Regions from separate parts of the Nonomuraea bangladeshensis genome, predicted to be linked through region 2. Evidence: riboswitches for the same ligand, from Rfam matches in the RefSeq annotation. Region 2 holds a riboswitch; the other holds the start of a gene.
The links. Region 2 has a riboswitch for cobalamin ahead of cobN (cobaltochelatase subunit CobN). Riboswitches for the same ligand answer to the same signal wherever they lie in the genome.

Region 1 (11,694 bases), on a different contig from region 2:
GCGACGTATTCGAGGTATCGGCGCATCTGGTCCACGCCCATGCCCGGCATGCCCTCGCCGCACAGGTCCTCGGCGAAGGCCAGCTCGGCGGCGACCGCCTCCTCCAGCATGGCGGTCACCTGCTTGCCCAGCTCGTCGTCGAAGAGCGACGGCTCCTCGGCGCGCACGGTGTCGACCACGCTGAAGGCGAACTCCATGTGCATGGACTCGTCGCGGAACACCCAGTTCGTCCCGGTGGCCAGGCCGCCGAGCAGGCCGCGGGAGCGGAACCAGTAGACGTAGGCGAACGCGCCGTAGAAGAACAGGCCCTCGATGCAGGCGGCGAAGCAGATGAGGTTGAGCAGGAACTGCCGGCGCTGACCGGCGTCCTCCAGCCGGTCGAGCCCGCCGATCGAGTCGATCCACTTGAAGCAGAACTCCGCCTTGTCCCTGATGGACGGGATGTGCTCGACCGCGGCGAACGCCTTGACCCGCTCGTCGGGATCCGGCAGGTACGTGTCCAGCAGCGTCAGGTAGAACTGCACGTGCACCGCCTCCTCGAAGAGCTGCCGGCTCAGGTAGAGCCGCGCCTCGGGCGCGTTGACGTGCTGGTAGAGGTTGAGCACGAGGTTGTTGGCCACGATCGAGTCGCCGGTCGCGAAGAAGGCGACCAGCCGGTTGATCAGGTGCCGCTCCTGCGGCGTCATCCGCGCCAGATCGGCGACGTCGCTGTGCAGGTCCACCTCCTCGACGGTCCAGGTGTTGCGGATGGCGGCGCGGTAGCGCTCGTAGAAGTCCGGATAGCGCATGGGGCGCAGGGTGAGGTCCATTCCGGGGTCGAGCAGCATGACGTGGGACTCCTTGACGTCGGTGAGGGGGCTACTACTGGCAGGCTTCGCAGGTCTCGGGGTTCTCCAGCGAGCACGCGATCGCGTCCAGGGCGGCCGGGGCGGCGGCCACGGTGGTCTGGGCGATGCGGGTCGCGGGGCGCGAGCGCAGGTAGTAGGTGGTCTTGAGGCCCTTCTTCCAGGCGTAGGCGTACATCGAGGAGAGCTTGCCGATGGTCGGCGCGGCCATGAAGAGGTTGAGCGACTGCGACTGGTCGATGTACGGCTGGCGGGCCGCGGCGAGGTCGATGAGCGCCTTCTGCGGCAGCTCCCAGGCGGTGCGGTAGAGCGTCTTCAGGTCGTCGGGGATGCCGGGCACGTCCTGGACCGAGCCGTCGGCGCGCTTGATCGCGTCGCGCATCTCCTGCGTCCACAGCCCGCGCTCCCGCAGGTCGGCCACCAGGTAGCGGTTGACCTGCAGGAACTCGCCGGACAGGGTCTCGCGCTTGAACACGTTGGACACCTGCGGCTCGATGCACTCGTAGCAGCCGGCGATGGAGGCGATGGTGGCGGTCGGCGCGATGGCGACCATGAGGGAGTTGCGCAGCCCGGTCCGCGCGATCTTGGCGCGCACCGCGTCCCAGCGGGGCGTGGCCGGCAGGTAGTGGTCGGGGTGCAGCACGCCGCCGGCCGCGCGGGTGTCGGCGTAGGAGGGGTGCCGGCCGCGCTCGGCGGCCAGGTCGGCCGAGGTGTCGTACGCGGTGAGCGCGATCTCCTCGGCGATCCTGGTGGACAGCTCCAGCGCCCGCGGCGAGTCGAACGGCAGCCGCAGCGCGAAGAACACGTCGGCGAGCCCCATGACGCCGAGCCCGATGGGCCGCCAGCGCCGGTTGGCCGCCTCGGCCTCGGGCGTCGGGTAGAAGCCGAGGTCGATGGTCCGGTCGAGGAAGCGCACGGCGGTGCGTACGGTGCCGCGCAGCCGTTCCCAGTCCAGGTCGCCCTCCGCCAGGTGGGCGGCCAGGTTGACCGAGCCCAGGTTGCAGACGGCGGTCTCGCCGTCGCTGGTGACCTCCAGGATCTCGGTGCACAGGTTCGATAGGTGGATGACGTTGCCGGGGCGGGCGGTCTGGTTGGAGGTGCGGTTGGCGGCGTCCTTGAAGGTCATCCAGCCGTTGCCGGTCTGGGCGAGGGTGCGCATCATCCGACCGTAGAGGGTGCGGGCGGGGATCTGCCGGACGAAGCGGCCGGCCGCCTCGTACGCGCGGTAGGCGGCGGTGAACTCTTCGCCGTACAGGTCGGTGAGGTCGGGCGTCTCCTTCGGGTCGAACAGCGACCAGACCTCGTCGGCCTCGACCCGGCGCATGAACTCGTCCGGCACCCAGTTGGCCAGGTTGAGGTTGTGGGTGCGGCGGGCGTCCTCACCGGTGTTGTCGCGCAGCTCCAGGAACTCCTCGACGTCGGCGTGCCAGGTCTCCAGGTAGACGCAGGCCGCGCCCTTGCGCCGGCCGCCCTGGTTGACCGCCGCCACCGAGGAGTCGAGGGTGCGCAGCCACGGGACGATGCCGTTGGAGTGGCCGTTGGTGCCGCGGATCAGCGAGCCGCGCGAGCGGACCCTGGTCCAGGAGATGCCGATGCCGCCGGCGTACTTGGACAGGCGGGCGACCTGGCCGTAGCGCTCGTAGATGGCCTCCAGCTCGTCGCGCGGCGAGTCGAGCAGGAAGCACGACGACAGCTGCGGACGCCGGCTGCCGGAGTTGAACAGCGTGGGCGAGCTGGGCAGGTACGACAGCGTCGACATCAGCCGGTACAGCTCGGCCGCCTCCGCCACGGTCTCGGCGAGCCCGCAGGCGACGCGCAGGAAGAAGTGCTGCGGCCGCTCCAGCACCGCCCGGGTCTCGGGGTGACGCAGCAGGTAACGGTCGTGGACGGTGCGCAGGCCGAAATACTCGAAACGGTCGTCGGCCGCCGGGTCGACGAGGGCGTCCAGCTCGGCGGCGTGCTCGGCGACGAACGCGGCCAGCCGGTCCTGCAGCAGCCCGGCCGCGTGGCAGGCGGCCACCGACTCGGAGAAGGCGCGCACTCCCTGCCCGGCCGCCTCCTCGGCGATCTCCTCGGCCAGCAGCCGGGCGGCGACCCGTGAGTTCTCCGGGTCCGTGATCACCCGGGCGGCGGCCTCCTCGATGGCCAGCCGGCGACCGGCCGCGTCCAGGTGCCTGGCGGCCTCGACGGTCTGCGTCACGTGCTCTCCTCGCGAGCTCATTCCCGGGGAAGGGCACGCCAGAGCCACGCGGGCAGGCCGCGTCGCCCCGCCGGCCCTCCCTCGGGGCCATGGACGGTCACGTCGCGGGCAGGTCTTCGGGCTCGCGGGCACGCCTCATCGGCTCCTACTGGCCGTCGCTTCCCGGATCACTCCAGTGCTCATGACGGCGGTCGTTCCCGCTCACCGCTGCGGGGCAGCCCCGGAATCGCACCGGGTTCCCTTTCACTCCGCCCCGAGGGGCGAACCAGCGACGACCTGGATCCTACATCTAGTGGCCGTTCCCGCAACTGCCCCTACAGGTTGTGGCTCGCGCCGAGTTGATCAGCCCCAGGTCATGGAGCACGGCCCGGGTGCGCTCGACCTCGGAGGCCAGCCAGAGCACGAAGTCGTCGCCGCCGAGCGGGATCGAGACCCAGCCGGCGGCGCGGCAGGCGGCCAGCCAGCGGGTGGAGGAGGTCGCCTCCTCGCACATGCGCACGGCCGCGTCGCGGCTCTCGTCCGGCATCTCTTCGGGACCGAAGGCGGCGGTCCAGTCGGTGAAGTCGACCCGTACGCCGGACTCCAGCAGCGTCGGCGCGTCCACCTCGGGCACCCGGTGGGCGCACGAGACCGCGAGCGCCCGGAGCCGGCCGCGGGCGAGGCCCTCCCGCCAGTCGGCGAGCGCCCCGGTGGCCGCCGCGGCCTTGCCGGACAGCAGGGCGGTCACGACCTCCTGGCTGCCGGGATAGCCGGTGTAGTCGACCTGACGGGCGTCGGCGCCGATACCCTTGGCGATCAGGCCGAACAGCAGGTGGTCGGGCGCGCCCTGCGGGCCGCCGGCCAGCGGCGTGGCGCCGGGCCTGGCCAGCAGCTGGGCGGCGAAGCCCTCGAAGTCCTTGAAGCGGGAGTCGCCGGGCACGACCACGACCTCGACGTCGCCGGCCAGCCGGGCGAGAGGGGTGGCCAGGTCGAGCAGGGTCTGGCCGTTGTTGAGCTCGGCGGCGGTCATCGCGGACAGGCCGCTCACGGTGACCTTGGTGCCGGTGCCGGTCTCGTACCCGGCGGCGCGGGCCGCGCCGGCGAGCGCCCGCCCGACCTCGCTCCAGCGGCGGGCGGCCGGGTTGATGACGAACCGCGCGCGCAGCCCCGGCCGGCCGGGGCCGCCGCCGGCCTGCCAGGCGCCGCAGCCGCCGAGCACCGCCGCGCCGGACGCGGCCAGCAGGCTTGCCAGGAACCGTCGACGGCGCATGTGTCTCTCCCCCGAAGCTCCGCGAATCCCCCTTACCTACAGTTATTCACACATTACGCAGAGATACACATATAGGCGACACATCCCACCAGCCGAAATTTGGTGAAATGTGGCTTTTTAGGCGGAAGTGGAATGATCGATTTTCCGGGCCACGCCCGCCATGAGCGACGACGGCAGCGCCCAATCGCCCACGAGTTTCGGCCGGTCCGGCCGCCAGTCGACGGCCTGAACCAGTCCGGGCGGATCAAGGGAGAACTCGCCGAAGAAGCGCCGGATCTCGGACGGCCGCCGGTCCGCTCCCCCGCTCCCGGACGAGCCCCGGTAGCCGCGGGGGACCTCCTCGTCCCCCAGCCGTCCCATCGTGGTGGCGTGGCTGATCACCAGGAAGCTGCCGGGGACGACCCGCTCGCGCAGCCGGGCCACGGCCTGCCCCGGCTGGGCGGAGTCGGGCAGGAAGTGCAGGATCGACACCAGCAGGACGGCGACCGGCCGGTCCAGGTCGAGGAAGTCACCGGCCTTGGCCAGCACGTCGTCGGCGTCCAGCAGGTCGGCCTCGACGCAGACGGCCCTGCCCACGTTCGTGAGCAGGGCCTTGGCGTGGGCGGCCACGACGGGGTCGTGGTCGACGTAGACGACCCGGGCGCCGGGCGCCACCTCGTGCGCGCTGCCCTGGGTGGGCAGCCCGCTGCCCAGGTCGATGAACTGGTCGATCCCGGCGGCGGCGACGTAGCGCACGGCACGCTGCAGGAAGGCCCGGTTCGCGCGGGCCAGCGGGACCGCCTCCGGGACCAGCTCGGCGAGCTGCTCGATGGCCAGGCGGTCGACCGCGAAGTTGTCCGTCCCGCCGAGCATGTAGTCGTACATGCGTGCGAGATTGGGCCGTTGCTGGTCGAACTGCCGCACGTATCGAATTTATGCTGTCCGGCCCCAGATAACACTACCCAGAGCGAAATGTGGCTTAATTGGAGTCAATTACTCAACAGTAACGCTCTTGGCTAGATTGCGCGGCTTGTCGACGTCCCGGTCCAGCGCGACCGCGGCGTGGTAGGCGAGGAGCTGGAGCGGGATGGTGAGCAGGATCGGGTCCAGCTCGACCTCGTTCTTCGGGATCACGATGACGTCGTCGGCCAGCTTGGTGTCCGGCTCCCGGTGGCCGACCATGAGCACCTGGCCGCCGCGGGTGCGGATCTCGCCGAGCGTGGTGAGGTTCTTGTCCAGCAGCTCGTCGTCGGGGACGATCGCGACCGTCGGCATCTCGGGGCCGATCAGCGCGAGCGGGCCGTGCTTGAGCTCGCTCGCCGGGTAGGCCTCGGCGTGCACGTACGAGATCTCCTTGAGCTTCTGCGCGCCCTCCCTGGCCACCGGGTAGCCGCGCACCCGCCCGACGAACATCATGCTCGGGTGGCCGGCGTACTTGCGGGCCAGCTCGGCGATCTTGTCGCCCTGGGTGAGGATCTCGGCGATCTGGCCGGGCAGCCGGCGCAGGCCCTCCACGATGCGCCGCCCGTCGGCCGGCGACAGGTCGCGCACCCGGCCGAGGTGCAGCGCGAGCAGGGCGAAGGCGACCGCCGTGGAGGTGAACGCCTTGGTCGAGGCGACCGAGACCTCGGGCCCGGCGTGCAGGTAGATGCCGCCGTCCACCTCGCGGGCGATGGCGCTGCCCACGGCGTTGACGATGCCGATGACCCGGCCGCCCTTGCGCTTGAGCTCCTGGACGGCGGCGAGCGTGTCGTAGGTCTCACCGGACTGGCTGATCGCGACGTAGAGCGTGTCGGGGTCGACGACCGGGTTGCGGTAGCGGAACTCGCTGGCCGGCTCGGCGTCGGCGGGGATGCGCGCCAGCTCCTCGATGAGCTGCGCGCCGATCTGGCCCGAGTAGTACGCCGACCCGCAGCCGATGATCTTCACCCGGCGGAACGAGCGGGTCTCGCGGGCGTCCATGTTGAGCCCGCCGAGGTGCGCGACGTGGAAACGCTCGTCGAGCCGGCCGGACATCGTCCTGGTGATCGTCTCGGGCTGCTCGGAGATCTCCTTGAGCAGGTAGTGCTCGTAGCCGCCGGTGTCGTAGTGGCCGGCGTCCCAGTCGACGGTCAGCGGCTCCTTGGCCGTCTCGCGGGCGTCGCTGGAGAAGGTGTGGAAGCCGTCGGCCTTGATCACCGCCAGCTCGCCGTCCTCCAGGTGCACGACCTGGCGGGTGTAGCGGATCAGGGCGGCGACGTCGGAGGCGGCGAACATCTCCTTCTCGCCGATGCCGAGCACGATCGGGCTGCCGTTGCGGGCCACGACCACCTCGCCGGGGCGCTCGGCGTCGATGACCGCGATGCCGTACGTGCCGACGATGCTCTTCAGCGTCTTCCTGACCGCCTCCTCCAGGGTCTCGTTCTCGTCCACGGCGGCGGCGATCAGGTGGGCCAGCACCTCGGTGTCGGTCTCGGAGGCGAACTCGACGCCGTCGGCGACCAGCTTGGCGCGCAGCTCGGCGGCGTTCTCGATGATGCCGTTGTGCACGACCGCGATGCGCTGGTCGGCCGACAGGTGCGGGTGGGCGTTCTCGTCGCTCGGGACGCCGTGCGTGGCCCAGCGCGTGTGCCCGATGCCGAGCCCGCCCTTGAACCTGGCCGGCACGACCTTGGCCAGGTCGGCCACCCGGCCCTTGACCTTGCGGAGCTTCAGCCCTTTGTTGGACACCACGAGCCCGGCGGAGTCATAGCCTCGGTACTCGAGCCGCTGCAGCCCCTCCAGCAGGATGGGCGCCGCGTCCTTGGGGCCGACATAGGCCACGATTCCGCACATCGAGGTCTCCTCTGCGTTTCTGGTTATCCGTAGACGATCCTGCGGAGCTGCCGCAGTGACAGCTCGGGCGCGGCCACCCGGCGGCCGCGTAATTCGGCGGCGATCCTGGGGAAGATCTCGTCGTTGGTGTGTCCGCGCGCCTTGAGCTCGCCGTGGCGGCGCCGGACGTACTCCTCGGCCGTCTCGGAGAAGTAGGCCAGCACGTCGGCGACGACGCGCGCCGCCTCCCCCGGGCCGAGCGCGCTCGTCCGGATGAGGTGGGCGATGAGGTCCTCGTAGGGATGCCGTGCCGTGGACACAGAGGAGGACACTACGCATCTGGAACGAGGCACGCCAACATCCTGCCCGAAATCGGGCAGGAATTAACTCCTTCTCACGTCCCATCAGTAACACTGGCCCCGTCTGACCCAGCGCTTTCTGGGGAAAGCTACGGAACGTAGTCACGTCGTGACGCGCTTCAGGGGGATGGACATGCACTTCTGGCTGGCCTGGCCGCTCTCGCTGCTCGCCGCCCTCACGCCCGCGGCCGGGCCCCCACGGGAGGCGCCGGCCGGGCGGCAGGGCGAGTTCGCCGCGGCGGCGCGCGAGTTCGGGGTGCCGCAGAGCGTGCTGCTGGGGGTGGCGTACCTGGGCTCGCGGTGGGACGCGCACGAGGGGCGGCCCAGCACCGCCGGCGGCTACGGGCCGATGCACCTCGTGGACGCCCTCCCCGCCGGCGCCCTCGCCGTCGGCGACGCACTCGGGGACGCCCGCGGCGACGAGACCCGGCCGATGCCGCCCCGGCCGGTGCACATGCTGTCCCCGCTGAGCGCCGCCGCGAGGCCGGCGCACACGACGCTGCCCGAGGCCGGGCGGCTCATCGGCGTCACGCCCGCCCGGCTGCGTGACGACCCGGCCGACAACATCCGCGCCGGCGCGGCCCTGCTCGCCTCCTACCACGACAACCCGAGTACCGATGTGGACGCCGGGCTCGCCGGCTGGTACGACGCCGTCGCCCGCTTCTCCGGCGCCGACGACCCGGCCGCGGCGCGGCAGTTCGCCGACGAGGTGTTCGCGGTGATGAGGGAGGGCATGGTGCGGCGCACCGACGACGGGCACGTGGTGCGCCTCGACCCGGTGCCCGGCCTGCGCGTGCGGCGGTCCGACCCCCCGTACGACGAGGCCTACGCCGAGCTCTTCCCTGACCAGTACGACGACGCCGCCGAGCCCTCTCAGGATGACGACGTCGCCGAACCGTACGACCCGGACGAGGTGACCGCGGCCTCGGGCCGCTCCTCCTCGGTGGAGTGCCCCGCGAGCCTGGCCTGCGAGTGGATGCCGGCCGCGCACAAGCGCTTCGGCAAGAAGGGCGGCAAGGACTACGGCAACCACGACCGCCTGTTCAAGACCCGGCACGTCGACTACATCGTCATCCACGACACCGAGGGCGGCTACGGGGGCATCCCGACCATGGTCCGCGACCCCAAGTACGTGAGCTGGCACTACACGATCCGCTCCCGCGACGGCCACGTGGCCCAGCACGTCAGGACCAACGACCTGGCCTGGCACGCCGGCAACTGGGACGTCAACACCCGCTCGATCGGCATCGAGCACGAGGGCTACCTGGCCAAGGGCGGGGCGTGGTACACCGAGGCGATGTACCGGTCCTCGGCCAGGCTGGTGCGCTATCTCGCGAACAAGTACGGCGTGCCGCTCGACCGGGCGCACATCCTGGGCCACGACAACGTCCCCGGCACCACTCCCCAGACCGTCGCCGGCATGCACGACGACCCGGGACCCTACTGGGACTGGGCCCACTACTTCGAGCTGATGGGCCGGCCGCTGCGGGCCGCCAAGAACGGCGACTCGGTGCTGATCCGGCCGTCGTACGACGACAACCGCCCGCGCTTCACCGGCTGCGTCACCACGAAGGCGGGCAAGGACTGCCCGCCGCACGGCGCGTCCACGGTCTGGCTGCGCACGGCGCCGCGGGAGAGCGCCTCCCTGGTCACCGACGTCGGCAAGCACGGCGGCAAGGCCAGCACGTACAGCGTGTACGACCACGCCGCCCGCGCCTCGACCGGCCAGCGCTACGCGGTCGCGGAGCGGCAGGGGGACTGGACGGCGATCTGGTACCTCGGGCAGAAGGCGTGGTTCCACAACCCGGCCGCGCGGCCGGTCGCCGTGCCCGCCAAGGGACCGCTGGTCACGCCGCTGCGGGCGGGCACCAGGGTGTACGGGCGGGCCTATCCGGAGCGGTCGGCGTACACGAAGGCGGCCGCGCAGCCGCTGACGCCGCTGCAGTACCGGATCGCGCCGGGGCAGACGTACACGGTGGGCGACACGATCACCGGCTCCCACTACTCGGCCGGGGCCTTCAGCCCGTCGCGGCACGTCACGACGACCGGCACCATCCGCTACCACCAGATCCAGCTCGGGCACCGGATCGCGTTCGTCATGGCGAAGGACGTGCGGTTGATCCCGTGAATTTTCGCCGCACGGGCCGCCGAGTGCGCACGGGCACTCCGCGGAGACGATATGGTTTTCCCGTGGCCCGGAGCACGTAGCCTGGGGTTCACGCGGAAGTGGCTCAGTGGTAGAGCATCACCTTGCCAAGGTGAGGGTCGCGGGTTCGAATCCCGTCTTCCGCTCGGAGTGTGACTCCTGGTGGAGTGGCCGAGAGGCGAGGCAGCGGCCTGCAAAGCCGTCTACACGGGTTCAAATCCCGTCTCCACCTCGCTGAACGGCGGACCCGCCAGGATCCGCTAAAGTAAAGGCAACGCCATGCGGAAGTGGCTCAGTGGTAGAGCATCACCTTGCCAAGGTGAGGGTCGCGGGTTCGAATCCCGTCTTCCGCTCTGAGTTCCAACTCAATACGGACGATTAGCTCAGCGGGAGAGCGCTTCCCTGACACGGAAGAGGTCACTGGTTCAATCCCAGTATCGTCCACCCTCATCGAAAGGCCCCGCCGACCGCGGGGCCTTTCGGCGTTCCGCGCCTCAGTGTCGATTTTCGCCGCACCATCTGGGCGATTTGTCGGGTCATGAGAAGTTTTGATGTCCCTTTGCGCATGCGCCGTCGCTCTCCGGGTAGCGCCGTGGCACTCCCCGGAGGAGGAAAACGTGGACATCAACATAGGCCAGGGCCTCACCGACGCCTGGCGATCAATTGCGACGTTCGTGCCGAGGCTGGTCGCGTTCGTGGTCATCCTCATCATCGGATACCTCATCGCCAAGGCCTTGGAGAAGGTGGTCGACAAGATCCTGCAACGGGTCGGCTTCGACCGCGCGGTGGAGCGCAGCGGCGTGCGCCGCTGGCTGGAACGCAGCAAGTACGACGCCAGCAGCCTGCTGGGCAGGATCGTCTTCTACGCCATCGTGCTGGTCACCCTGCAGATAGCCTTCAGCGTCTTCGGGCCGAACCCGATCTCGGCGCTGCTCACCGGCGTGGTCGCGTGGCTGCCCAGGGCACTGGTCGCCATCGTGATCATCGTGGTGGCGGGCGCGATCGCCAAGGCCGTACGGGACATACTCAACGGGGCGCTCGGCGGGCTGTCGTACGGCGGCTGGATCGCCACCGCGGCCGCCGTGTTCATCTGGGCGCTCGGCATCATCGCCGCGCTCAACCAGATCGGCGTGGCCACCACGGTCACCACCCCGGTGCTGATCACCGTGCTCGGGACGATCGGCGCCATTCTCGCCATCGGCATCGGCGGCGGCCTGATCCGGCCGATGCAGCAGCGCTGGGAGCGCTGGCTGAGCCGGATGGAGTCCGAGGCTCCGCAGGCCAGGGCGCACGCCGAGGCCTACCAGCGCGGGCGGCGGGACGCCGCCGCCATGAGCGGCGAGGAGACCGCGCCCATCGGCGCGGCACCGGGCGCGACGGCCGCCGGCCGGCCGGGCACGCCCCAGGGCGGGACGTCCGCGTCTCAGGGCGGGATGTCTCAGCCTCCGGGCGGGACGTCCGCGCCTCCGAGCGGGATGTCTCCGCCTCCGGGCGGGATGTCCCCGCCTCCTGGCGGCAGGCCCCGGCCTCCGGGGCCGCACCGCTCCGACATGCCTCCGGACTGACCTCTCCGAGAACGGCCCGCCGCCCGGCACCGCCCACCCGCCCGGAGCGACGGGCGCATCCCGCCGGCCGGCCGCCGCTGTGGACCAGCACGCGGCCGGCCGGCGGGAACCCCGGGCAGGACGTTCAGGCGGGGAGCTCGTCGCCCAGGAAGCCGTGCTCGCGGGCGAGCCAGCAGACCGCCGTCAGCCGGAGCGACGGCTCGTCCAGCTCTCCGGTGAACACCCAGCCGCGATGGCGCAGCTCGTCGACGAAGCCGAGCAGGTAGTCGCCCAGCGTCTCACGGTCGATGGGGATCGCCTCCCGCAGCTCGGCCGCGTGCTGGTCCACGGCGGCGACCAGTCCGGGCTCGGTGCCCAGGCGGGCGAGCTGGGAGTCGCCCAGCGCGTTCATCAGCCAACGAAGGGGCGAAGACGCCCAATTATCCCCAAAGACCACCAAAACACCTTAAAGCACGTTTAGGCGTGAGTCATCGGGGAACGGCAGCCCGACGTAGTTCTCCGCGAGCGTCGTCGCCGCCGCCTCGGACGAGGTGACGTAGTCCAGGTAGGAGAGCTGGA
Region 2 (11,694 bases):
GCTGGCCCGCTCGGCTCCCCCGCTGGGCGGGCCCGCCTGGGAGCCGCCGCCGGCCGCTCCTGGCGCGGCGGGCGGCCGGACGGTGGTCGCGATGGCCGGCGGGGAGGCGTTCACCTTCGGCTACGCCGAGCACGCCGAGCTGCTGCGGGCGGCCGGGGCCGAGGTCGCCGTCTTCGATCCGCTGCGCGACGAACGGCTGCCGGACGGCGCCGGCGCACTCGTGATCGGCGGGGGCTTCCCCGAGATGTACGCCGCCGAACTGGCCGCCAACGAGCCGCTGCGCGAGCAGGTCGCCGCCTTCCCCGGACCGATCGCGGCCGAGTGCGCGGGACTGCTGTACCTGTGCGACGAGCTGGACGGCCGGCGCATGTGCGGCCGGGTCCCCGGGCGGGCGCGGATGACGTCCCGGCTGACGCTCGGCTACCGGGACGCGCTCGCGCTGCGGCGCTCGCCGCTCACCAGGGCGGGCGAGCGGCTGCGGGGACACGAGTTCCACCGCACCGCCGTCCGGTACACCGGCGAGCCGCTGTTCCGCTGGGACGGCGGCCACGACGGGTACGGCGACCGCGGCGTGACCGCGTCCTATCTGCACCTGCACTGGGCGGGCGCGCCGCACCTGGCTCAGCGGCTGGTGTCGTCCTCCAGGTCGCCCTCGGTCTTGAGATAGACCTCGCGCAGGCCGCGCAGGACCTCCGGGTCGGGGTGCTCCCACATGCCGCGCTCGGCGGCCTCCAGGAGGCGTTCGGCGATGCCGTGCAGCGCCCACGGGTTGGAGCGGGCCATGAACTCCTGGTTCTCGGGGTCGAGGACGTAGGTCTCGGTCAGCTTGTCGTACATCCAGTCGGCGACCACGCCGGTCGTGGCGTCGTAGCCGAACAGGTAGTCGACGGTGGCGGCCAGCTCGAACGCGCCCTTGTAGCCGTGCCGGCGCATGGCGGCCAGCCAGCGCGGGTTGACCACCCGGGCGCGGAAGATCCGCGAGGTCTCCTCCGACAGGGTGCGGGTGCGTACGGCGTCCGGGCGGGTGCTGTCGCCGACGTAGGCGGCCGGGGCTTTGCCGGTGAGCGCCCGCACGGTGGCGATCATGCCGCCGTGGTACTGGAAGTAGTCGTCGGAGTCGGCGATGTCGTGCTCGCGGGTGTCGACGTTCTTGGCGGCGACCGCGATGCGGCGGTAGGCGTCCTCCATCTGCGGGCGGGCGGCGACGCCGTCGAGGTCGCGGCCGTAGGCGTAGCCGCCCCACACGGCGTACACCTCGGCGAGGTCGGCGTCGTCGCGCCAGTTGCGGCTGTCGATGAGCGGCAGCAGCCCCGCCCCGTACGCGCCGGGCGCGGAGCCGAAGATCCGCATCGTCGCCAGGCGCTCGTCGCCGCCGGACGCGGCCACGTGGGCGCGCACGTAGTTGTCCTCGGCCGGCTCCGGGAGCGACGCGGCCAGCCGTACGGCGTCGTCGAGCATGCTCACCACGTGCGGGAACGCGTCGCGGAAGAACCCGCTGATGCGGACCGTCACGTCGATGCGCGGGCGGCCCAGCTCGGCGAGCGGGATCGGCTCCAGCCGGGTGACGCGGCGCGAGGCGTCGTCCCATTCGGGACGGACGCCGAGCAGGGCCAGGACCTCGGCGACGTCGTCGCCGGCCGTGCGCATGGCGCTGGTGCCCCACACCGACAGCCCGACCGAGCACGGCCACTCGCCGGTGTCGGCGCGATAGCGCGCCAGCAGGGACTCGGCCATGGCCTGGCCGGTCTCCCAGGCCAGGCGGCTCGGCACCGCGCGGGGATCGACGGAGTAGAAGTTGCGGCCGGTCGGCAGCACGTTGACCAGGCCGCGCAGCGGCGAGCCGCTGGGCCCTGCGGGCACGTAGCCGCCGTCCAGGGCGTGCAGGACGTGGTCGAGCTCGTCGGTGGTGCGGGCCAGGCGCGGCACCATCTCGGTGGCGGCGAAGGCGAGCACGCGCGCCACCAGCTCCACCCGCTCCGGCGGCACGTCGTGCAGCGCCGCGCGGGCGACCGCGGACCCCACCTCCGGGGCACCGCCCGACGCCGTACGGGCGACCTCCGACCCCACCTCCGGCGCGCCCCCTAGCACCGCGCGGGCGACCTCGGGTGCCCACTCGGGCGCCCAACCGCGTTCCTCCATGGCCTCGACCAGGGCGCGGGCGACCGACTCCGCCCGGTCCACCTCGCCCAGCCCCGCCGTGCCGTCCTCCGCCAGGCCGAGGGCCTCGCGCAGGCCGGGCAGGGTCTCCCGGCCCGCCCACATCTGACGGGCGCGCAGCATCGCCAGCACCAGGTCGACGCGTACCTGCCCGGTCGGCGCCTGGCCGAGCACGTGCAGGCCGTCGCGGATCTGGACGTCCTTCACCTCGCACAGCCAGCCGTCCACGTGCAGGATGAGGTCGTCGAACTCGCTGTCGTGCGGCCGGTCGGCCAGCCCCAGGTCGTGGTCCAGCCGCGCGGCCTGGATCAGCGTCCAGATCTGCGCCCGGATCGCGGGCAGCTTGGCCGGGTCCATCGCGGCGATCGTGGCGTGCTCGTCCAGCAGCTGCTCCAGCCGGGCGATGTCGCCGTAGGTGTCGGCGCGGGCCATCGGCGGCACCAGGTGGTCCACGAGCACGGCGTGCGCGCGCCGCTTGGCCTGCGTGCCCTCCCCCGGGTCGTTGACGAGGAACGGGTAGATCAGCGGCAGGTCGCCGATGGCGGCGTCGGTGGCGCAGGCCGCCGACAGGCCCGCCGACTTGCCCGGCAGCCACTCCAGGTTGCCGTGCTTGCCGACGTGCACCATGGCGTGCGCCCCGAACTCGGCCGACAGCCAGCGGTAGGCGGCCAGGTAGTGGTGGCTGGGCGGCAGGTCGGGGTCGTGGTAGATGGCGATGGGGTTCTCGCCGAAGCCGCGCGGCGGCTGCACCATCACCACCAGGTTGCCGGCCCGCAGCGCCGCCAGCACGATGTCGGCGCCGTTCTCGCCCTCGTGCACGAACAGCTCGCCCGGCGGCGGCCCCCAGTGCCGCTCGATCGCCTCCCGCAGCTCCGCGGGCAGGGTGCGGTACCACTGCTCGTAGGAGGCGGCGGAGATGCGGACCGGGTTGCCCGCCAGGTGCTCCTCGGTCAGCCAGTCCTGGTCCTGGCCGCCGGCGGCGATCAGCGCGTGGATGAGCGCGTCGCCGTCCTGCTCGGCCACGCCGGGGAAGCCGTCGCCCAGGTCGTAGCCGGCCTCGGCGAGCCGGGCCAGCAGCCGTACGGTGCTCGCGGGGGTGTCCAGCCCGACGGCGTTGCCGACGCGGGAGTGCTTGGTCGGGTACGCCGACAGCATCACCACCAGCCGCCGCGCGGCGGGCGGCGTGTGCCGCAGCAGGCCGTGGCGCACCGCGATGCCCGCCACCCGGGCGGCCCGTTCGGGGTCGGCGACGTAGACGGTCAGCCCGTCGGGGTCGATCTCCTTGAATGAGAACGGCACCGTGATGATCCGCCCGTCGAACTCCGGGATCGCCACCTGGGAGGCGGCGTCCAGCGGCGACAGGCCGTCGTCGTTCTCCTCCCACGCCTGGCGGGTGGTGGTCAGGCAGAGCCCCTGCAGGATCGGCACGTCGAGCCCGGCCAGCGCGCCGACGTCCCATGCCTCGTCGTCGCCGCCCGCGCCGGCGGTGGCCGGGCGGGAGCCGCCCGCCGCCAGCACCGTGACGACCAGCGCGTCCGCCGCGCGCAGCGTGTCGAGCAGCTCCGGCTCGGCCGCGCGCAGGGACGAGCAGAAGATCGGCAGCGCCTGCCCGCCCGCGTCCTCGACGGCGGCGCACAGTGTCTCGACGAACGCGGTGTTGCCCGCCATGTGGTGCGCCCGGTAGTAGAGCACCCCCACCACCGGGCCGCTGGTGGAGCGGGCAGGGCGTTCCAGCCGTCCCCAGGTGGGCGCGGCGGCGGGCGGCTCGAACCCGTGCCCGGTCAGCAGGACGGTGTCGGACAGGAACGCGTGCAGCTGCGCCAGGTTGGCCGGCCCGCCGTGGGCCAGGTAGGCGTGCGCCTCGGCGCACACCCCGCCGCTGACCGTGGACAGCTCCATCAGCTCGGCGTCGGGCGCCTGCTCGCCGCCCAGCACCACGACGGGGCGCGGCCCGGCCAGCAGCGCGTCCAGCCCTTCCTCCCAGGCCCGGCGCCCGCCCAGCAGGCGCACCACGACGAGATCGGTCCCCTCCGTCAGGCCGGGCAGGTCCTCGGCGGTCAGCCGGGCCGGATTGCCCAGACGGTAGTCCGCGCCGCAGGCGCGGGCGCTCAGCAGGTCGGTGTCGGAGGTGGAGAGCAGCAGGACGGTACGGCTGTCGCCAGGCACGGCGCGTTCCTCCCTCGGGGTCCTCGCCCCGGTCGCGGGTGTTGCGACGGCAGGAGTCTCCTGGCTCCCGGATCGACGCTCACCCCGGCCTTCCCGTCCGTCGCCGGACAGTGGCCTTGTGGTGGGGTTCGCTCCCCGGTCACAGTGGCGGGACCGCGCCGGATTCGCACCGGCTTCCTCCCTTTGCCATCGCCTACGCCGAAGCTTACGGCAGGAGCGACCCGCCTCAGAAGTGGCGTTACGATCCCTTCGTGCCCGTAGGTGAATTTCCCGGACGTACGCGTCCCGATGCCTGTCCGGGGGCGCTGCAGGTGCACGAGGCCGCCGACGGCCCGCTCGCCCGCGTGCGCCTGCCCGGCGGCGCGGTGTCGGCCGCGCAGCTCCGCGTGCTCGCCGCCTGCGCGGCCGAGCTGGGGGCGGACGTGATCGAGCTCACGTCGCGGGCCAACGTCCAGGTGCGGGGCCTGCGCTCGCCGGACGTCTTCGCCCGGCGGATCGCGGCGGCCGGGCTGCTGCCGTCGCCCGCGCACGAGCGGGTCCGCAACATCGTGGCCTCCCCGCTGAGCGGACGCGGCCCGGACGGGCTGGTGGACGTGCTGGCCATGGCCCACGCCCTCGACCGGGCCCTGTGCGCGCGCCCCCGGCTGGCCGGCTTACCGGGACGCTTCCTGTTCGCCCTGGACGACGGCACGGGCGACGTCGCCGGACTCGGCGCGGACGTCACGTACGCGGCGACGAGGCTCGGCGCGGCCACCTCGGACGCGGCGTCCGAACTCAGCGCTGACGTCTCGGACACGACGCCGGCGCGCGGCGCGGACGTCTCGGACACGACGCCGGCGCGCGGCGCGGACGTCTCGGACGCGGCGGCCGGGCGGCTGCTGCTCGCCGGAACGGACACCGGGCTGACCGCCGGGCCGGACGCGGCGATCGCGCTCATGATCGACGCCGCCGAGGCGTTCCTCGACGAGCTGCCCTCCGGCGATGACCGCGCCTGGCGCGTCCGCGAACTGGACGACGGCCCGGCCCGAATCGCCGCCCGCCTGCGCGGCGGCGCGTACCAGCCCGTCCCGGACTCGGCCCGCCTGCCCGACGACGCGAACCAGCCCATCTCGGCCCCGGCCCGCCCGAGCGGCGGCGCAAACCCGCCCGTCCCGGACCTGGCCCGCCTGGGCGGCGGCGCGAATCCTCCTGTTCCAGCCCCGGCCCGTCGGCTGCCCGGTCCCGACCGCCTCCCGCCGCCCCGTGCAGGCAGGCCAGCGGCGGGCCGGATGGTGCAGCGGGACGGGCGGGTGGCCGTCGAGGCCGTTGTGCCGCTTGGGCGGTTGACGTCCGGCCAGGCCCTGGCGCTCGCGGACACCGGTCACGCCGTGCGGTTGACGCCCTGGCGGACCGTCGTGCTGCCGGACCTCTCCCCCGCCGAGGCGGACCGGGCCGGGAAGGCGCTCGACGGCATGGGGCTCGTCACCGACCCTGATTCCCCCTGGGCCGGCGTCACCGCCTGCACCGGCCGTCCCGGCTGCGCCAAGGCCCTCGCCGACGTACGGGCGGACGCCCGGCGCTGGGTGGAGGGCCTGGACCGCGCCCCCGCCACCCCCGTCCACTGGGCGGGCTGCGAGCGCCGCTGCGGCCTGCCGCGCGGCCCGGTCGTCCAGCTGATCGCGACCACGAACGGATACGAGGAACGCCACCCTTGAGCGACTACATCCGCGACGGCGCCGAGATCTACCGGCGCTCGTTCGCGACCATCCGCGCCGAGACCGACCTCACGGGCCTGCCGCCCGAGGTGGCCCAGGTGGCGGTGCGCATGATCCACGCCTGCGGCATGACCGACCTCGTCGACGACCTGGCCTGGTCGCCCGGGGCGGTCGTCCGGGCCCGCGAGGCGCTGCGCGGCGGCGCGCCCGTGCTGTGCGACGCCATGATGGTCGCCTCGGGCGTGACCAGGCGCAGGCTGCCCGCCGGCAACGAGGTGCTCTGCACGCTGGGCGACCCGCGCGTGCCCGAGCTGGCCGAACGGCTCGGCACCACCCGCAGCGCCGCCGCCCTTGAGCTGTGGCGCGACCGCCTGGAGGGCGCGGTGGTGGCGATCGGCAACGCGCCGACCGCGCTGTTCCGCCTCCTGGAGCTGGTCGCCGAGGGGGCGGGACGCCCGGCGGCCGTGCTCGGCATCCCGGTCGGCTTCATCGGCGCGGCCGAGTCCAAGCAGGCGCTGGCCGGCAGCGACCTGGAGTACCTGGTGGTGCACGGCCGCCGCGGCGGCAGTGCCATGACGGCGGCGGCGGTCAACGCCATCGCGGATGAGACGGAGTAGACGACGTTGACAGGACGCCTGTACGGGGTCGGCCTCGGTCCCGGTGACCCCGAGCTGGTCACGGTCAAGACGGCCCGGCTGATCGGCGAGGCCGACGTGATCGCCTACCACGCCGCCCGGCACGGCCGCAGCATCGCCCGTTCGATCGCGCTGCCGTACATGCGGGAGGGTCAGGTCGAGGAGCTGCTGCTCTACCCGCTGACCACGGAGACCACCGACCACCCCGGCGGCTACCAGGGCGCGCTCGACGACTTCTACGCCGACTGCGCCGAGCGGCTGGCCGCGCACCTGGACGCGGGCCGGACGGTGGTGGTGCTGGCCGAAGGCGACCCGCTGTTCTACGGCTCCTACATGCACCTGCACAAACGCCTCGCCCACCGCTACCCCACCGAGGTGGTGCCCGGCGTCACCTCGGTCAGCGCCGCCTCCGCCGTGCTCGGGCGTCCGCTGGTGGAGCGGGACGAGGTGCTGACCGTGCTGCCGGGCACGTTGCCCGCCCCCGTGCTGGCCGAGCGGCTGCGCGACACCGACTCCGCCGCCGTGCTCAAGCTGGGCCGCACCTTCGGCAAGGTCCGCGACGCGCTGGCCGAGGCGGGACGGCTCGACGACGCCTGGTACGTCGAGCGCGCCACCATGGGCGCCGAGCGGGTCGCGCCGCTCAAGGACGTGGACCCGGCCGACGTCCCGTACTTCTCGCTGGCCCTGCTCGCGAGCCCGGCCGAGCGCACGTTCGTCCCGGAACGTCCGGCGGCGGAGGGGCGGGGCGAGGTGGTCGTGGTCGGGCTGGGCCCGGCCGGGCGGCCGTGGCTGACGCCGGAGGCGCAGGAGGCGCTGGCCGCCGCGACCGACCTCGTCGGCTACGGCCCGTACGTGGACCGCGTGGCCCCCAACCCGCGCCAGCGCCGCCACCGCACGGACAACCGGGTCGAGGCGGAGCGGGCCAGGCACGCGCTGGAGCTGGCCCGCGACGGGGCCCGCGTGGCGGTCGTGTCGTCCGGCGATCCTGGCGTGTTCGCCATGGCCAGCGCGGTGCTCGAAGCCGCCGCCGACTTCCCCGGCGTGCCGGTGCGGGTCGTCCCCGGGCTGACCGCCGCGCAGGCGGTGGCCGCCAGGGCGGGCGCGCCGCTCGGCCACGACTACTGCGTGCTGTCGCTGTCCGACCTGCTCAAGCCGTGGGAGGTGGTGGCCGACCGGCTGAGCGCCGCCGCGCGGGCCGACCTGGTGCTCGCGATCTACAACCCGGCCTCGCGCAGCCGTACGTGGCAGCTCGGCGCCGCCCGTGACCTGCTGCTGGAGCACCGGACGCCGGACACCCCCGTGGTGATCGGCAGGGACGTCGGCGGTCCGGAGGAGAGCGTCACCGTCACCACGCTCGGCGAGCTGGACCCCGGCCAGGTGGACATGCGCTGCCTGCTGATCGTCGGCTCCTCCACGACCCGCGTCAACGGCGGCGTCGTCTACACCCCGCGCCGCTACCCCTGAACCCAGGCCACCGCCGCCGCCACGCTGTCCACCGTACGGACGCCCGGGGGCGGCGGCGGCCGGTCCACCATGATCACCGGCAGTCCGGCCTCGCGGGCCGCGACGAGCTTGGCCGTGGTCATCCGGCCGCCGCTGTCCTTGGTCACCAGCACGTCCAGGCGGTGCTCGCGGATGAGGGCGCGCTCGCCCTCCACGGTGTACGGTCCCCGGTCGAGCAGGACGTACGCGTTCGCGGGGACCGGCGGCTCGGGCGGGTCCACCGATCTGGCCAGCAGCCACACGCCCGGCAGCGGCGCGAAGACCGGCAGGCTGCGGCGGCCGGTGGTGAGAAAGACCCGCACCTCGCCCGGCGCGGCGGCCCCGGCCCTCCAGTCGCGGCTGACCAGCAGGTCGGCCGCCGCAGGCAACGAGCCGACCCGCAGCCAGTCGTCGCCCGGCCCTTCGCGCCAGCCCGGACGGCGCAGCGCCAGCAGCGGCACGCCGCTCGCCGCCGAGGCCGCCGCCGCCGAGGCCGTCATCCGCTCGGCGAACGGGTGCGTGGCGTCCACCAGCACGTCGATCCGTTCCCGCGTCAGCCAGGCGGCCAGCCCCTCCGCACCGCCGAACCCGCCCTCGCGCACCTCGCCCACCGGCAGGCGCGGGTTGCTGACCCGCCCGGCCAGCGACGACACGACGCGCAGCGCGGGATCGGCGGCCAGCTCGGCGGCCAGCGCGCGAGCCTCGGCGGTGCCGCCCAGAATCAGGACCCGCCGCACGCGCCATCCCTGGCCGGCCTGTCCCTCGCCGCGCTGTAGAGGTGGCTGCCGGGGAACTGTGTCGCCGCCAGCACCCGCCCCACGACGATCACCGCCGTCCGCCGGATCCCGGCCTCGTGGACCTGCCCGGCGATGTCGGCCAGCGTCCCGCGCAGGATCACCTCGTCGGCCCGGCTAGCCCGTGCCACGACCGCCACCGGGCAGTCCTCCCCGTAGGTCGGCACCAGCTCGGCCACCACCTCGTCGATCCGCTGCACGGCCAGGTGCAGCACCATCGTGGCGCGGCTCGCGCCGAGAGTGCCGAGGTCCTCGCCGTCCGGCATGGGCGTGGCGCGGGCGGAGGTACGCGTGAGGATGACCGTCTGCCCGACGCCGGGCACGGTCAGCTCGCGGCCGAGCGAGGCCGCCGCCGCCGCGAACGCCGGAACCCCCGGCACCACCTCGTACGGCACCCCGAGCGCGTCCAGCCTGCGCATCTGCTCGGCCACGGCGCTGAACACCGAAGGGTCGCCCGAGTGCAGCCGCGTCACGTCGAGCCCGTCGCGGTGCGCGGCGGCCAGCTCGGCGATGATCTCGTCGAGCGTCAGATCGGCCGTGTCCACCAGCCTCGCCCCCGGCGGGCAGGCGTCGAGCAGCTCCCGTGGCACCAGCGACCCGGCGTACAGGCAGACCGGCGACGACTCCAGCCGCCGCAGGCCGCGCAGCGTGATCAGGTCGGCGGCGCCGGGACCGGCTCCGACGAAGTACACGGTCACGGTGAGTCCTTCCTTGTGATCGACCACACGGTCACCGGCATGGCCGCTCGCCAGCCGGTGAACCCGCCCACCGGCGCGGCCCGCTGGACGCCGAGCCGCACCAGGTCGCCGCCGAGCCTGCCGTACCAGTGCGCGAGCACGGCCTCGGACTCCAGGGTGACGGCGTTGACGACCAGCCGGCCGCCGGGCCGCAGCGCCGACCAGCACCGTTCCAGCAAACCGGGCGCGGTCGCGCCGCCGCCGACGAACACCGCGTCCGGCGCGGGCAGCCCGTCCAGCGCCCCGGGCGCCCTGCCCTCCACGACGCGCAGCGACGGCACGCCCAGCCGCTCGGCGTTGCGGCGTACGGCGGCGGCCCGGTCGGGCCTGCTCTCGATCGCGACGGCCGCGCACGACGGGTGGCTGCGCATCCATTCGACGGCGATGCTGCCCGCGCCCGCGCCGACGTCCCACAGCAGCTCGCCCGGCATCGGGGCCAGGCGGGACAGGCTGACGGCGCGGACCTCCCGTTTGGTGAGCTGCCCGTCGTGCTCGTACGCGCCGTCCGGCAGCCCGGGCACCCTGCTCAGCGGCTCCGCGTCCGGGGCCGGGGCGCACTCGACGGCGATCACGTGCAGCGGGGACACCTCGGCGGCCCTCCAGCCCTCCGCCGTGCCCCGCAGCTCGGACTCCTGCCGCGCGCCCAGGTCCGACAGCACCGTCATCGGGCTGGGGCCGTACCCGTGGGCGACGAGCAGTTCCGCGACCACGGACGGGGAGTCGGGCCGCGCGCCGAGCACGACGACCCGGCGGCCGGGCGCGAGCGCGGCGGCGAGGGCCGCGGGCGGGCGGCCGACCAGGCTGACGACCTCCACCCGCTCGACCGGCCAGCCGAGCCGGGCGCAGGCCAGCGACAGGGACGACACGTGCGGCAGCACCCGTACGCGCTCCGCCCCGAGCAGCCGCACCAGCGTCGAGCCGATGCCGTGGAACATGGGGTCGCCGCTGGCCAGCACGCACACCTCGCGGCCGGCGTACCGGTCGAGGAGCGCGGGCAGTGCGGGCAGCAGCGGGGACGGCCAGGCCACCCGTTCGGCCTCCGAGCCGGGGACGAGGTCGAGCTGCCGTGGGCCGCCCATGAGCACGCCGGCCGCCTCCACCGCCCGCCGTGAGGCCGGAGCCAGCCCGTCCCAGCCGTCGGCGCCGATCCCGACGACCGTGATCACACGTTGCCCAGCACGCGCGTCACCTGGATCTCCACGACCACCCGCGACGGGTTGACCCGGGGCGGCTTGTACCGGGCGGCGTAGCGGCGCTCCGCCTCGGCCACCTGCTCAGGCTCGGTCCGCACGACGGCCAGCCCCTCCAGCGTCGACCAGCGGCGGCCGTCCACCTGGCACAGCGCGACCGGCGCGCCCGCCGGGCCGATCAGCCTGGCCTTGTACGAGGTGCCCGAGGTGATCACCCTGGCGATCCCGGCGGCCAGGTCCAGCGTCGCGCCCACCGGCACGACGTGCGGCGGACGGCCGTCGGGGCGGGCGGTGGCGAGCGTGCACAGGTGCCGCTCCTGCCAGAAGGCGGCGAAGGCGTCGCCCTGCTCAGCCAGGTTCACGATTCTCCTCTACGCGATGTGCGCTGGATATCGTATATCTGCCCATCTGGCAGACTTTGCCGGATGAAGCGGCTCCTCGTCATCGGGATCGGCGCGGGCGACCCCGACCATCTCACCCTCCAGGCGGTCAAGGCCATCGCCGCCACGGACGTGTTCTTCGTCGTCGACAAGGGCGAGGTCAAGCACGAGCTGGTCCAGCTCCGCCTCGACCTCATCGCCGAGCACGGCCGGAAGCCGTACCGGATCGCCGAGGCCCGCGACCCGGAGCGCGACCGCGACTCCCCCGCCTACACCGCCGCCGTCGAGGACTGGCGCTCGCGCCGCGCGCTCGCCTGCGAGGCGCTCATCCGCGACGAGCTGGCCGACGGCGAGACCGGCGCGTTCCTGGTGTGGGGCGACCCGGCCGTCTACGACAGCACGCTCGCCATCCTCGACGAGATCCTCCAGCGCGGGAACGTCACCTTCGACGTCGAGGTC

Region 1: it holds a riboswitch for cobalamin, as region 2 does, so the genes downstream of both, ABD292_RS26355 (ribonucleoside-diphosphate reductase subunit alpha) here and cobN (cobaltochelatase subunit CobN) in region 2, are expected to answer to the same signal.

The regions. Positions count from the first base shown of each region.
Region 1 is NZ_BAAAMV010000008.1:51,761-63,454, forward strand. It holds gene ABD292_RS26350 (ribonucleotide-diphosphate reductase subunit beta) at 1-827, opposite strand, end outside; gene ABD292_RS26355 (ribonucleoside-diphosphate reductase subunit alpha) at 862-3,045, opposite strand; cobalamin riboswitch at 3,136-3,330, opposite strand; gene ABD292_RS26360 (Bug family tripartite tricarboxylate transporter substrate binding protein) at 3,335-4,294, opposite strand; gene ABD292_RS26365 (SAM-dependent methyltransferase) at 4,412-5,197, opposite strand; gene glmS (glutamine--fructose-6-phosphate transaminase (isomerizing)) at 5,267-7,087, opposite strand; gene ABD292_RS26375 (hypothetical protein) at 7,111-7,386, opposite strand; gene ABD292_RS26380 (N-acetylmuramoyl-L-alanine amidase) at 7,559-9,553, shown strand; tRNA gene ABD292_RS26385 (tRNA-Gly) at 9,646-9,717, shown strand; tRNA gene ABD292_RS26390 (tRNA-Cys) at 9,733-9,803, shown strand; tRNA gene ABD292_RS26395 (tRNA-Gly) at 9,853-9,924, shown strand; tRNA gene ABD292_RS26400 (tRNA-Val) at 9,944-10,015, shown strand; gene ABD292_RS26405 (mechanosensitive ion channel family protein) at 10,189-11,136, shown strand; gene ABD292_RS26410 (DUF6401 family natural product biosynthesis protein) at 11,261-11,527, opposite strand; gene pobA (4-hydroxybenzoate 3-monooxygenase) at 11,582-11,694, opposite strand, start outside.
Region 2 is NZ_BAAAMV010000004.1:673,041-684,734, reverse strand. It holds gene ABD292_RS15080 (cobyrinic acid a,c-diamide synthase CobB) at 1-667, shown strand, start outside; gene cobN (cobaltochelatase subunit CobN) at 622-4,323, opposite strand; cobalamin riboswitch at 4,362-4,543, opposite strand; gene cobG (precorrin-3B synthase) at 4,575-6,017, shown strand; gene ABD292_RS15065 (precorrin-8X methylmutase) at 6,014-6,634, shown strand; gene ABD292_RS15060 (precorrin-2 C(20)-methyltransferase) at 6,641-8,116, shown strand; gene ABD292_RS15055 (cobalt-precorrin-6A reductase) at 8,107-8,871, opposite strand; gene cobM (precorrin-4 C(11)-methyltransferase) at 8,856-9,626, opposite strand; gene cbiE (precorrin-6y C5,15-methyltransferase (decarboxylating) subunit CbiE) at 9,623-10,831, opposite strand; gene ABD292_RS15040 (pyridoxamine 5'-phosphate oxidase family protein) at 10,828-11,217, opposite strand; gene cobF (precorrin-6A synthase (deacetylating)) at 11,281-11,694, shown strand, end outside.